DNA from 3 places in the Ureibacillus suwonensis genome. Region 1 is predicted to be linked to each of the others. Evidence: riboswitches for the same ligand, from Rfam matches in the RefSeq annotation. Region 1 holds a riboswitch; each other region holds the start of a gene.
What was found. A riboswitch is a leader RNA that binds a small molecule or an ion and turns the genes downstream of it on or off. The one in region 1 is predicted to bind cobalamin.
Positions count from the first base shown of each region.

Region 2: it holds a riboswitch for cobalamin, as region 1 does, so the genes downstream of both, ACFPOH_RS00650 (energy-coupling factor ABC transporter permease) here and ACFPOH_RS02305 (ABC transporter substrate-binding protein) in region 1, are expected to answer to the same signal.
Region 3: it holds a riboswitch for cobalamin, as region 1 does, so the genes downstream of both, ACFPOH_RS03230 (glutaredoxin family protein) here and ACFPOH_RS02305 (ABC transporter substrate-binding protein) in region 1, are expected to answer to the same signal.

Region 1 covers NZ_JBHSNQ010000030.1:14,131-17,242, reverse strand. Annotated here, with positions in the region: gene ACFPOH_RS02310 (FecCD family ABC transporter permease) at 1-423, opposite strand, end outside; gene ACFPOH_RS02305 (ABC transporter substrate-binding protein) at 430-1,419, opposite strand; cobalamin riboswitch at 1,582-1,767, opposite strand; gene ACFPOH_RS02300 (hypothetical protein) at 1,888-2,418, shown strand; cobalamin riboswitch at 2,585-2,782, shown strand; gene ACFPOH_RS02295 (ribonucleoside-diphosphate reductase subunit alpha) at 2,960-3,112, shown strand, end outside.
Region 2 covers NZ_JBHSNQ010000009.1:75,570-78,681, forward strand. Annotated here, with positions in the region: gene ACFPOH_RS00645 (acyl-CoA carboxylase subunit beta) at 1-1,091, shown strand, start outside; cobalamin riboswitch at 1,307-1,485, shown strand; gene ACFPOH_RS00650 (energy-coupling factor ABC transporter permease) at 1,616-2,365, shown strand; gene ACFPOH_RS00655 (energy-coupling factor ABC transporter substrate-binding protein) at 2,366-2,659, shown strand; gene cbiQ (cobalt ECF transporter T component CbiQ) at 2,656-3,112, shown strand, end outside.
Region 3 covers NZ_JBHSNQ010000037.1:34,166-37,277, forward strand. Annotated here, with positions in the region: gene pxpB (5-oxoprolinase subunit PxpB) at 1-143, shown strand, start outside; gene ACFPOH_RS03225 (5-oxoprolinase subunit C family protein) at 140-1,084, shown strand; cobalamin riboswitch at 1,151-1,336, shown strand; gene ACFPOH_RS03230 (glutaredoxin family protein) at 1,472-1,702, shown strand; gene nrdI (class Ib ribonucleoside-diphosphate reductase assembly flavoprotein NrdI) at 1,699-2,070, shown strand; gene nrdE (class 1b ribonucleoside-diphosphate reductase subunit alpha) at 2,067-3,112, shown strand, end outside.

The DNA of each region.
Region 1 (3,112 bases):
ATAGACAAGAAGCAAAGTGAGGAGAGCCCCTAAAAAACCAAAGACAGGAACAAAAAAGGTACTGATATGGGATAACCCAAAATAAATAGCAATGACTCCTCCTAAAGAGCCTCCTGATGAGATGCCAATGATGCCCGGTTCTGCCATCGGATTGCGGAATAAGCTTTGCATGACCACCCCACACACAGCTAAACTGGCACCAACAATGCTTGCTACAATGACACGTGGCAAGCGAATATAAAGCAAAATCTGTTCAAAGGTAGAGTCCGTTTCAAAATAGAAAAAAGGAAGTTTAGCCAAAAAAACTTGAACGGTTTCAAAAAGGGGAATCGTCACGCCACCGAAACTCGTGGCGATGACGATACTGAATAGAAATAATATAAAACTGGCGATAAAAAAGACGGGCATTTTCAGTTGCTTCATCTTTTGTTACTCCTTAGATAAAATCGCAGCCATTTCTTCTGCTCCTTCGATTACATAGTGGGAGGCAGTGGTTACATTGGCGCTGTCTAGCACATAAATCTTATTGTTTTTAATAGCTGGCACGTCTTTTAGTGCAGGGTCTTTTTTCCATTCTGTTACGAAAGCCGGCTCCCCATTGTTTGTAGTAGACCCCCAGGCAGTTGTAAAAATCACATCTGGTTTTAATTGAACCAATACCTCTTTTGAAATTTCCGGGTAGTCAGGGTAGGATTCGCCTACAATCCCTGCTTCCGATACAACATTAATTCCGCCGGCTAATTTAATCATTTCACCGATTGTGGTATTGTCTGTCACACTGGAGGAGTATTCCGTGTAATAAAGAACGCGGGGTTTATTTTCTTTTTTGTCCGCTTTTTCTTTTAATGCATCGATTCGTTTTTGAATATCCGCGATTAAGTTATTCGCTTTTTCTTGTTCTCCGACAATTTTCCCCAGCGTTTCAACGGTTTTTAAAATACCTTCAAAGGAAGTGTCATCGATGACTTGGAATGTTGTAATTCCGGCATTTTCTAATTGATTCAATACATCTGGATTAACGTAAGAAGGAATAATCACCAAATCTGGCTTTAATGCTAAAATTTGCTCGGCTGTTACGGTTTCAAATTTCGTTTCAATTGAATCGGTTTTGCCTGCAACATTGGAAATCGCTGGATCACTAGAAATCGCTGTGACGCCTACAAGATTTTCAGAAGGTACTAAATCCACCAGCAATTCATCGACAGCTAAAGCAGTCGAAACAATACGTTTCGGTTTTTCCGAAATGGTAATTTCCTTACCACGGCCATCTGTCACCGTCAGCGGATAAGCCGATTGTTTAGCTTGTTCGGATGGTTGATTTGTCGAATTTTCATCATCATTGTTGGCAGTATCGGTATTACAAGCTGTTAAAAATAATAAAAGCAATATGGGTAGTAGCAATTTGGTGAATTGATTCATCACAAATCTCCTTTTCTATAAAATTTTTTATATGTTTAGTGTGGCCACACATTAAACCAAAATAAAAAGCCTGTATCCCAAGTGGGAATACAGGCGTGAAAGCGTTAAAAAGCACAAAAAAGCATGACTTGCTTGCACCCGTTCTTTTCCCACCCGAAAAGACGTTTGCAAAGTGTTTAAGCAGGCTTCCTGACTCGGACTTCCTCTTACTCCTAACCCTTCCCGAATGTAACATTCAGTGGTTATTGTTAGTTTCATCCATCCTCACAGTAGCGGGGGCTGTACTAGATTTTCACTAGTTTTCCTTTTAACTCTTCAAAGAAGAGCACTTAAACACCCTCGATATGAAATTAACTATAATCTAGCATAAATCATTTAATAAATGCAATAGTATAACAAAACTTTACATGATTGCACCACATCGGATATACTAATCAGCAGTTTTTCTTTTTGGGAGGGAAGATATCTATGGCAAAAGACTGGCGTTATATTAGTTATCCGTTTATGCGGGAGAAAAGTTGCTTGGTAGATTATGAAATTATGACAGACAGCTTAACGACAAAAATAGGAGATTGCATAAGTGTAAGCAAAAATGAACATAAGTTTGAAGAAATCACTCAAATTTTAAGAAAAATCCAACCGCTAGCTTATCATGCAAATGGATCTGTAAGAGGGCGTTTAGCGATTACAGAAGAAGATTTAATGTGGCTGGAATCTGTATATGATGATTTTGTCGAACGAGCAGGCGAGACAAATAAGCAATTCGTTTTGCCACAAGGTTCTGAGTTGGCGACTCGATTGCATATTTGTCGAAGTGAAGCGAAAAAGAGCTATCGTGCTTTACACAAAGTAAGCGAAGAGAGAGAAGTGCCGGAAATTTTGTTTCAGTTTTTAGGACTTTTAGCGAATGTATTTTTTGTAATGGCAATTGAAGCGAATAAATTAACTAAAACCGAAGAAATCCCTTTTATCAGCAAATCTTATGGAAAAACTAAATAAATAGTTTATAGATAGCCCAAATTTATATATATTGCAAGTTAGTTAAGAGAATACTAGATGAAAACGATTTGTAAATATTTTAGATTTACTTTTTAAGATTGTAAGCATGAATTTTATATGATAACATACACTATATATTGTGTAGTTTAAAATTTAATAACACAAAATGTTGAGTATAAAGTTATGGTGGTAATTTTTAATACCTTAATAGGGAATCCAGTGAGAATCTGGAGCTGCCCCCGCAACTGTAAGTGTGGACGAATTAGCAAACCACTGTATCGATTTACTGAAAGGTGACGATACGGGAAGGGCTATAGTAGGAGGATACACGAGCCAGGAGACCTGCCATACTTTGTAGTTTCTATTCTTCGGGGTGTGAGAAGGAGAAACGATAGGAAAAGATATATTTTACATATGTTTTATTTCTGTCGTATTCTTCCTTTTTCCGTCTATTCCCCGAGAATGACGGATTTTTTATTTTTAGGGAGGAATTAAGGTGACAAGAAATCAAAGTATTGAACAGGAAACACTTTCTGAATTCATCGATCGTATTTTTAATGATTTCAAGTTGGCATCAGACCAATACAAAGAGAAGATTCGAAAAGCAGGAGTAACCAATCCATTCGATGAGAGAGATGCAGATATTTTAATTAAGTATGCTCTTGAAAATATTGATGAAGCAAATACAGAATGG
Region 2 (3,112 bases), on a different contig from region 1:
CCATTTATTCCGGAGTGATTCCGCAAATTTCCGTCATCATGGGTCCTTGTGCTGGTGGGGCAGTATATTCTCCAGCGATTACAGACTTTATTTTAATGGTGGATAAAACATCCCAAATGTTCATTACAGGACCAAAAGTAATTGAAGCGGTAACAGGAGAAAAAATTTCGTCAGAAGATTTAGGCGGTTCAAAAGTGCATAACTCCATCAGCGGTAACGCTCATTTCCGTGCACCATCCGAAGAAGAAGCAATCCAACAAATCAGAAGATTGTTAAGCTACTTACCGCAAAGCTATAAAGAAAAAGCACCTCGCTTGCCACGTCCGGAAGGCGATGATTGGCGTCCTGAATTAATTGACGTTGTGCCAATCGAACCAACTCGTCCATATGATGTGCGTAAAGTGGTGGAACAAGTGGTGGATGAAGGTTCCTTCATGGAAGTGCATTCAGAATTTGCGAAAAACATCGTTGTTGGATTTGCACGCATTGGAGGTTATTCAGTAGGGCTTGTATGTAACCAGCCTAAAGCTTTAGCTGGAGGACTTGATATCGATTCATCCGACAAAGCGTCCAGATTCATTCGCACTTGCGATGCATTCAATATTCCAATCATTACATTTGAAGACGTGTCAGGATTCTTCCCAGGCGTTAAACAAGAACATGGCGGTATCATCCGTCACGGTGCAAAAATCTTGTATGCTTATTCTGAAGCAACAGTGCCAAAAATTACGGTCATTTTACGTAAAGCATACGGCGGTGCATACGTGGCATTGAACTCTAAATCCATCGGTGCCGACCTTGTATTTGCTTGGCCAAATGCAGAAATCGCTGTAATGGGTGCTGCTGGTGCGGCAAATATCATTTTTGCAAACGAAATTGCCAATTCCCCAGATCCAGAAAAAACACGCCAAGAAAAAATTGAAGAATATAAAGAAAAATTCGCAAATCCTTACGTTGCTGCTTCACTTGGAATGGTGGATGACGTCATCGATCCAAGAGAAACGCGCATTAAGTTAATTCAAGGATTAGAAATGCTTGAAAATAAAGAAGAATCAAGACCTAAGAAAAAACACGGAAATATTCCGCTATAATCCAATGAATACGAACATTTGTAGTACAGGCCAATCCCGGTTTGTACTACTTTTTTCTAAAAATTTTAAATAGGCTATCTATTTTGATACAAAAGAAAGCAAAAATCTTAATTTTGTAATGGCTGAAAGAAAAAATGAGTTGTCAAATTTTTAATTCTATTTAGAAAGATATAGAAATTTTTGAATCTATATGCTACAATACTATTAAATTTCAACAATTGAATATTCCATACGGTGCTAATGAAAATTAGCTTAATAGGGAAACTAGTGAAAATCTAGTGCGGTCCCGCCACTGTGAAGAGGAGCTCAAAATCAAATGCCACTGTGAAAATGGGAAGGCGATTTTGGAGCGATGAATCTAAGCCAGGAGACCTGCCGTATGGAGTGGATGGTAGTGTCCTACGAGGATAGGTACACGAATAGGCATCATACTAGCATTATGCGTATCGTTATGCCTTATTGTGGGACACTGCTAATTTAGCAGTGTTTTTTTATTATTCATATATTTTTTTAGGAGGGTTTTTATGAACATTTCGTTTAAAAAGCCAATTTATTTTTTAGCATTATTGTTGTTGGTTCCTAAGCCTGCCTTTGCTATGCACATCATGGAAGGTTTTTTGCCGGCAGAATGGGCTGTCTTTTGGTGGCTCGTAACATTACCTTTTCTAATAATAGGGTTAAAGAATATAAGCAATCTTATAAAGGTTCATTCTGAGACAAAATTATTGCTGGGTTTATCCGGAGCATTCGCATTCGTTTTATCCGCTTTAAAAATTCCTTCCGTTACAGGGAGTTGTTCTCATCCTACCGGGGTGGGTTTAGGAACGATTTTATTTGGACCTTTTGTAATGAGTGTTCTAGGTAGTATTGTTTTGCTGTTTCAATCATTGCTATTGGCGCATGGGGGGTTAACGACGCTTGGTGCCAATGCATTTTCTATGGCTGTTGCCGGTCCTTTTATTGCATATGGAGTATTTAAGGGGGCGCAAAAGATCGGTCTAACGTTTACATTTGCAGTCTTTTTGGCTGCCTCATTAGCTGATTTAGGCACTTACGTTATTACATCTATTCAACTTGCACTTGCTTTTCCCTCTGAAGTGGGTGGTATATTTGCTTCATTTGTCAAATTCGCTAGCGTCTTTGCAATTACTCAAATTCCTTTAGCGATTGTAGAAGGGTTGCTTTCAGTCATGGTGATGAATTTCTTGGTGAAATATAACGTAAATGAATTAAAGTTGCTTCAAGTGTTAAACAAAACTCAGGAGGCGAAATAGATGTTAAAAAATAACGCATTTATCTTATTTATTACGATAGCTTTGATTTGCATTCCGCTGATTTTCAATGGAAATGCAGAATACGGCGGTGCAGACGGGGAAGCGGAAGAATTGATCACAGAGCTGAACGAATCCTATAAACCTTGGTTTTCTAGTATATGGGAACCTCCTAGTGGTGAAATCGAAAGTTTATTATTCGTCTTGCAAGGAGCTGCCGGTGCTGGGTTTATCGGTTATTTTATAGGATATATGAGAGGCCGGAATAGGGGCGGAAATGCTGAGATACCGAAATGAGAATGCTGGAATTTTACGCTTATCATTCACCATTAAGAAACATACATCCGATTGAAAAAATCGTATTTGCATTGATTCCTTTAATACTTAATATCCTGTTTCAAAATATATACACGTCTTTATTCATATTTTTCATCATGGTTGTGATTACCATAATTTTTGGCAAAATTCCTGTTCGTATATATTGGAAGTTATTGTTAATTCCTGTCGCTTTTTTATTATCAAGTATACTGGTTATTTTACTCAGCTTTACCGAAAGCCCTTTAGAAGGAGCAATTTTTCAATCCATCATTGGTCCCGTTGTTATTTCAATCATGAAGGAAAGTATTGAAAAGGCCTTGACTTTATTTTCTGTTTCCTTATCGAGTATCAGTTGCTTGTACTTCTTAATCTTAACGACAACCATTCAGGATGTTCTGTTTGGTTTACAGTGCTTGAAAGTTCCGCAGGTTT
Region 3 (3,112 bases), on a different contig from region 1:
GGTGGCAAATCATTGGCCGCACCCCATTAAAATTGTTTCTTCCGGATCAAAACCCGCCAACGTTATTGCGGGCAGGAGACCGGATCCGTTTTGTCCCCATTACTGAAAAAGAGTTTATGGAATTAGAAGGTGAAAGGTCATGACGATGACAATACTGAAACCGGGTCTTTTAACGACGATCCAAGATTCAGGAAGAAGGGGTTTTCAGCAGTATGGCGTCATTGTTGGAGGGGCAATGGATACCCTCTCTTATCGCATGGGGGAAATGCTGTTACAGCAAGCGCCTTCTGCGGCACTGGAATTCACTTTAATCGGTCCGACGGTGAAATTTAATTGTGATGCGGTGTTTTGTTTGACAGGGGCCAATTTTCATCCGCTCTTGAATGAGAAACCATGCCGGATGTGGAAGCCGGTTTTTGCCGAAAAGGGCAGCATTTTAAAGCTGGGCTCCTGCAAAGATGGAGCAAGGGGCTATTTGCACATCAAAGGTGGAATTCAAGTCAAGAAAGTATTAAATAGTTACAGCACTTATATCCGTGCCGGGATAGGAGGATTTAAAGGCCGCCCTTTGCAAAAAGGAGACGAACTTCCAATTCCGGAATCGAAGCCAGTGCAAAAAGGAAAGTGGGGGATTCTTCCGGGAGATTGGTTGATTAAGAGTCGGGATGCGGAAATTCGGGTGGTAAAAGGGACGGAATATGATCGATTTGCGGAAAAAAGCAGGAATGCCTTCATCAATTGCATCTTTACGATTTCGAAAGATGCGGATCGCATGGGTTACCGTTTAATGGGGGATAGTCCACTAATTACGAAAGAACCTATCCAATTATTATCAGAGGCAGTCACCTTTGGAACCGTCCAAGTGCCTCCAAGCGGGCAGCCCATTATCTTAATGGCGGATTGTCAGACGACGGGCGGTTATCCTAAATTGGCTCAAGTGGTTTCCGTTGATTTGCCGAAACTCGCCCAACTTCAACCCTTTTCGAAAATACGCTTTCAACTCATTTCTTTGGAAGAGGCCCAAAAGTTGTACATTCAGCAGGAAAAAGCATTAAGACGATTGGAAATCATGCTTAAACATTAAGTTTTTCCAATTCCACTTGTATTTAACAAATCTGCATGTTACAATGTTACACGACAACACAATATATAGTATATTTGTTTATCAGGTTCTACTATATATAGTAGATTAAAAGGGAAATCAGTGAAAATCTGATGCTGTCCCCGCAACTGTAATTGCTGACGAAAAGTTCAAATCCACTGTGCCAATGGCATGGGAAGGGAACTTGTAGGATGATGCATGAGCCAGGAGACCTGCCTGATAAACGGAAATTGCTCATTTCTTCGGGGGCTAAGAAATGGAAGCAAAAGGTCCATTTCTTAGCGCCTGATTGTTTCCATTTCAAAGCCTTACCCGAAAAAGGGTATGGCTTATTTTTTTGTCATTGAATTGATGGAAAGGAGAAAGGATATGAAGTTATATTCCAAAAAAGTTTGTCCAAAGTGCATGTTGATGAAATTTGAGTTAAAGAAACTGGGTTTCGAAAGACAATATGAGGAAATAAACGTTGATTCCAATGAAGAAGCGAAAGAAAGATTATTGAAAGCCGGATTCTTTACTGTCCCGGTTATGGAAATTGACGGTGAGCTGATGGATGACATGGAAGAAGCCAAAAAAATCATCGGCATGATGAAGGTATGATCGCTTATGCCTCAAGAACCGGAAATGTGCGGTTTATCGTTCATCAATTAGGATTGCCGAACATTGAAATTCAAGAAGGGCTGATATTGGACGAACCCTTTTTGTTGTGCACTTATACCGATGGAATTGGGGAAGTGCCACCAATTGTAGAAGGGTTTTTAAAAAATAATGCCCACCTTTGCAAAGGAGTGGTGGCAAGCGGGAATTCCAATTTTGGTCATTCTTATTTTTGCCGTTCTGCAGATGTGATCAGTGAAACTTATGGCATCCCGATTGTTGAAAAGATTGAATTAAGGGGATTTCAAAAAAATTATCACGCCATTATGGAGTTTTATAAAAGAACGATACAAGGGGGGATTTTCAGATGAAAACATATTTAATGCTCAATAATGAAGTGTTGAATCACTATCGGCAAACGGGCCGCATCGACTTGGAGAAAGATCGGCAGGCCACCCGTCAATTTTTCTTCGAGTATATTCATCCCCGCATGCGCCAGTTTTCGGGCATAGAAGAAAAGGTTCGTTATTTAATAGAAGAAGGTTATTATGAGGAAGCTTTCTTGAAAAAGTATTCCATGGACTTTATCCGGCAAATATTTGAAATCGCCTATGCCTACCGGTTCCGTTTCCAAACGTTTATGAGCGCTAAAAAATTTTATGACAGCTACGCAATGAAAAGCCGGGATGGAAAGGAAATTTTAGAAACTTATGAAGATCGTATGAGCATTATTGCCCTTTATCTGGCGGATGGAAATGAACAAATGGCGGAAAAGGCGATCCGTGCCATCATGGAAGCTTTTCAACCGGCGACGCCAACTGCCCTGAACAGCGGGAAAAAAGCGCGGGGTGAATTGGTTAGCTGTTTCAAATTGTCGATGGATGATTCGATGAACAGCATTGCCGAAAACATTGGATATTGTCTGGAACTCTCAAGACTTGGCGGAGGAGTGGGGGTCAATTTGACGGATTTGAGGCCTTTGGGGGATCCAATCAAAGGAATCGCCAATCGGGCAAGCGGGGTCATGCCCGTTGCCAAACTGTTGGAAAACGCTTTTGCCTACTCCAATCAATTGGGCCAACGGAATGGCTCGGGCGTTGCCTATTTGAATATCTTCCACGGGGATATTGAAGAATTTATTTCTTCCAAAAAGCCGAATGCCGATGAAAAAATCCGGTTGCAAACTTTATCAACGGGCGTCATTGTACCTGATATTTTCTTTGAGCTGATGAAAAAGGATGAAGAGATGGCCCTTTTCAGCCCTTATGACATTTATCGGGAATACGGAAAAAGAATGTCCGAAATCAGCATGACGGAAATGTATGGGGAACTGCTCAATAACCCGAATATCCGAAAGTTGAAATGGATCAATGCACGAAAATTATATACAGAAATTAAGAAAAGCCAATTCGA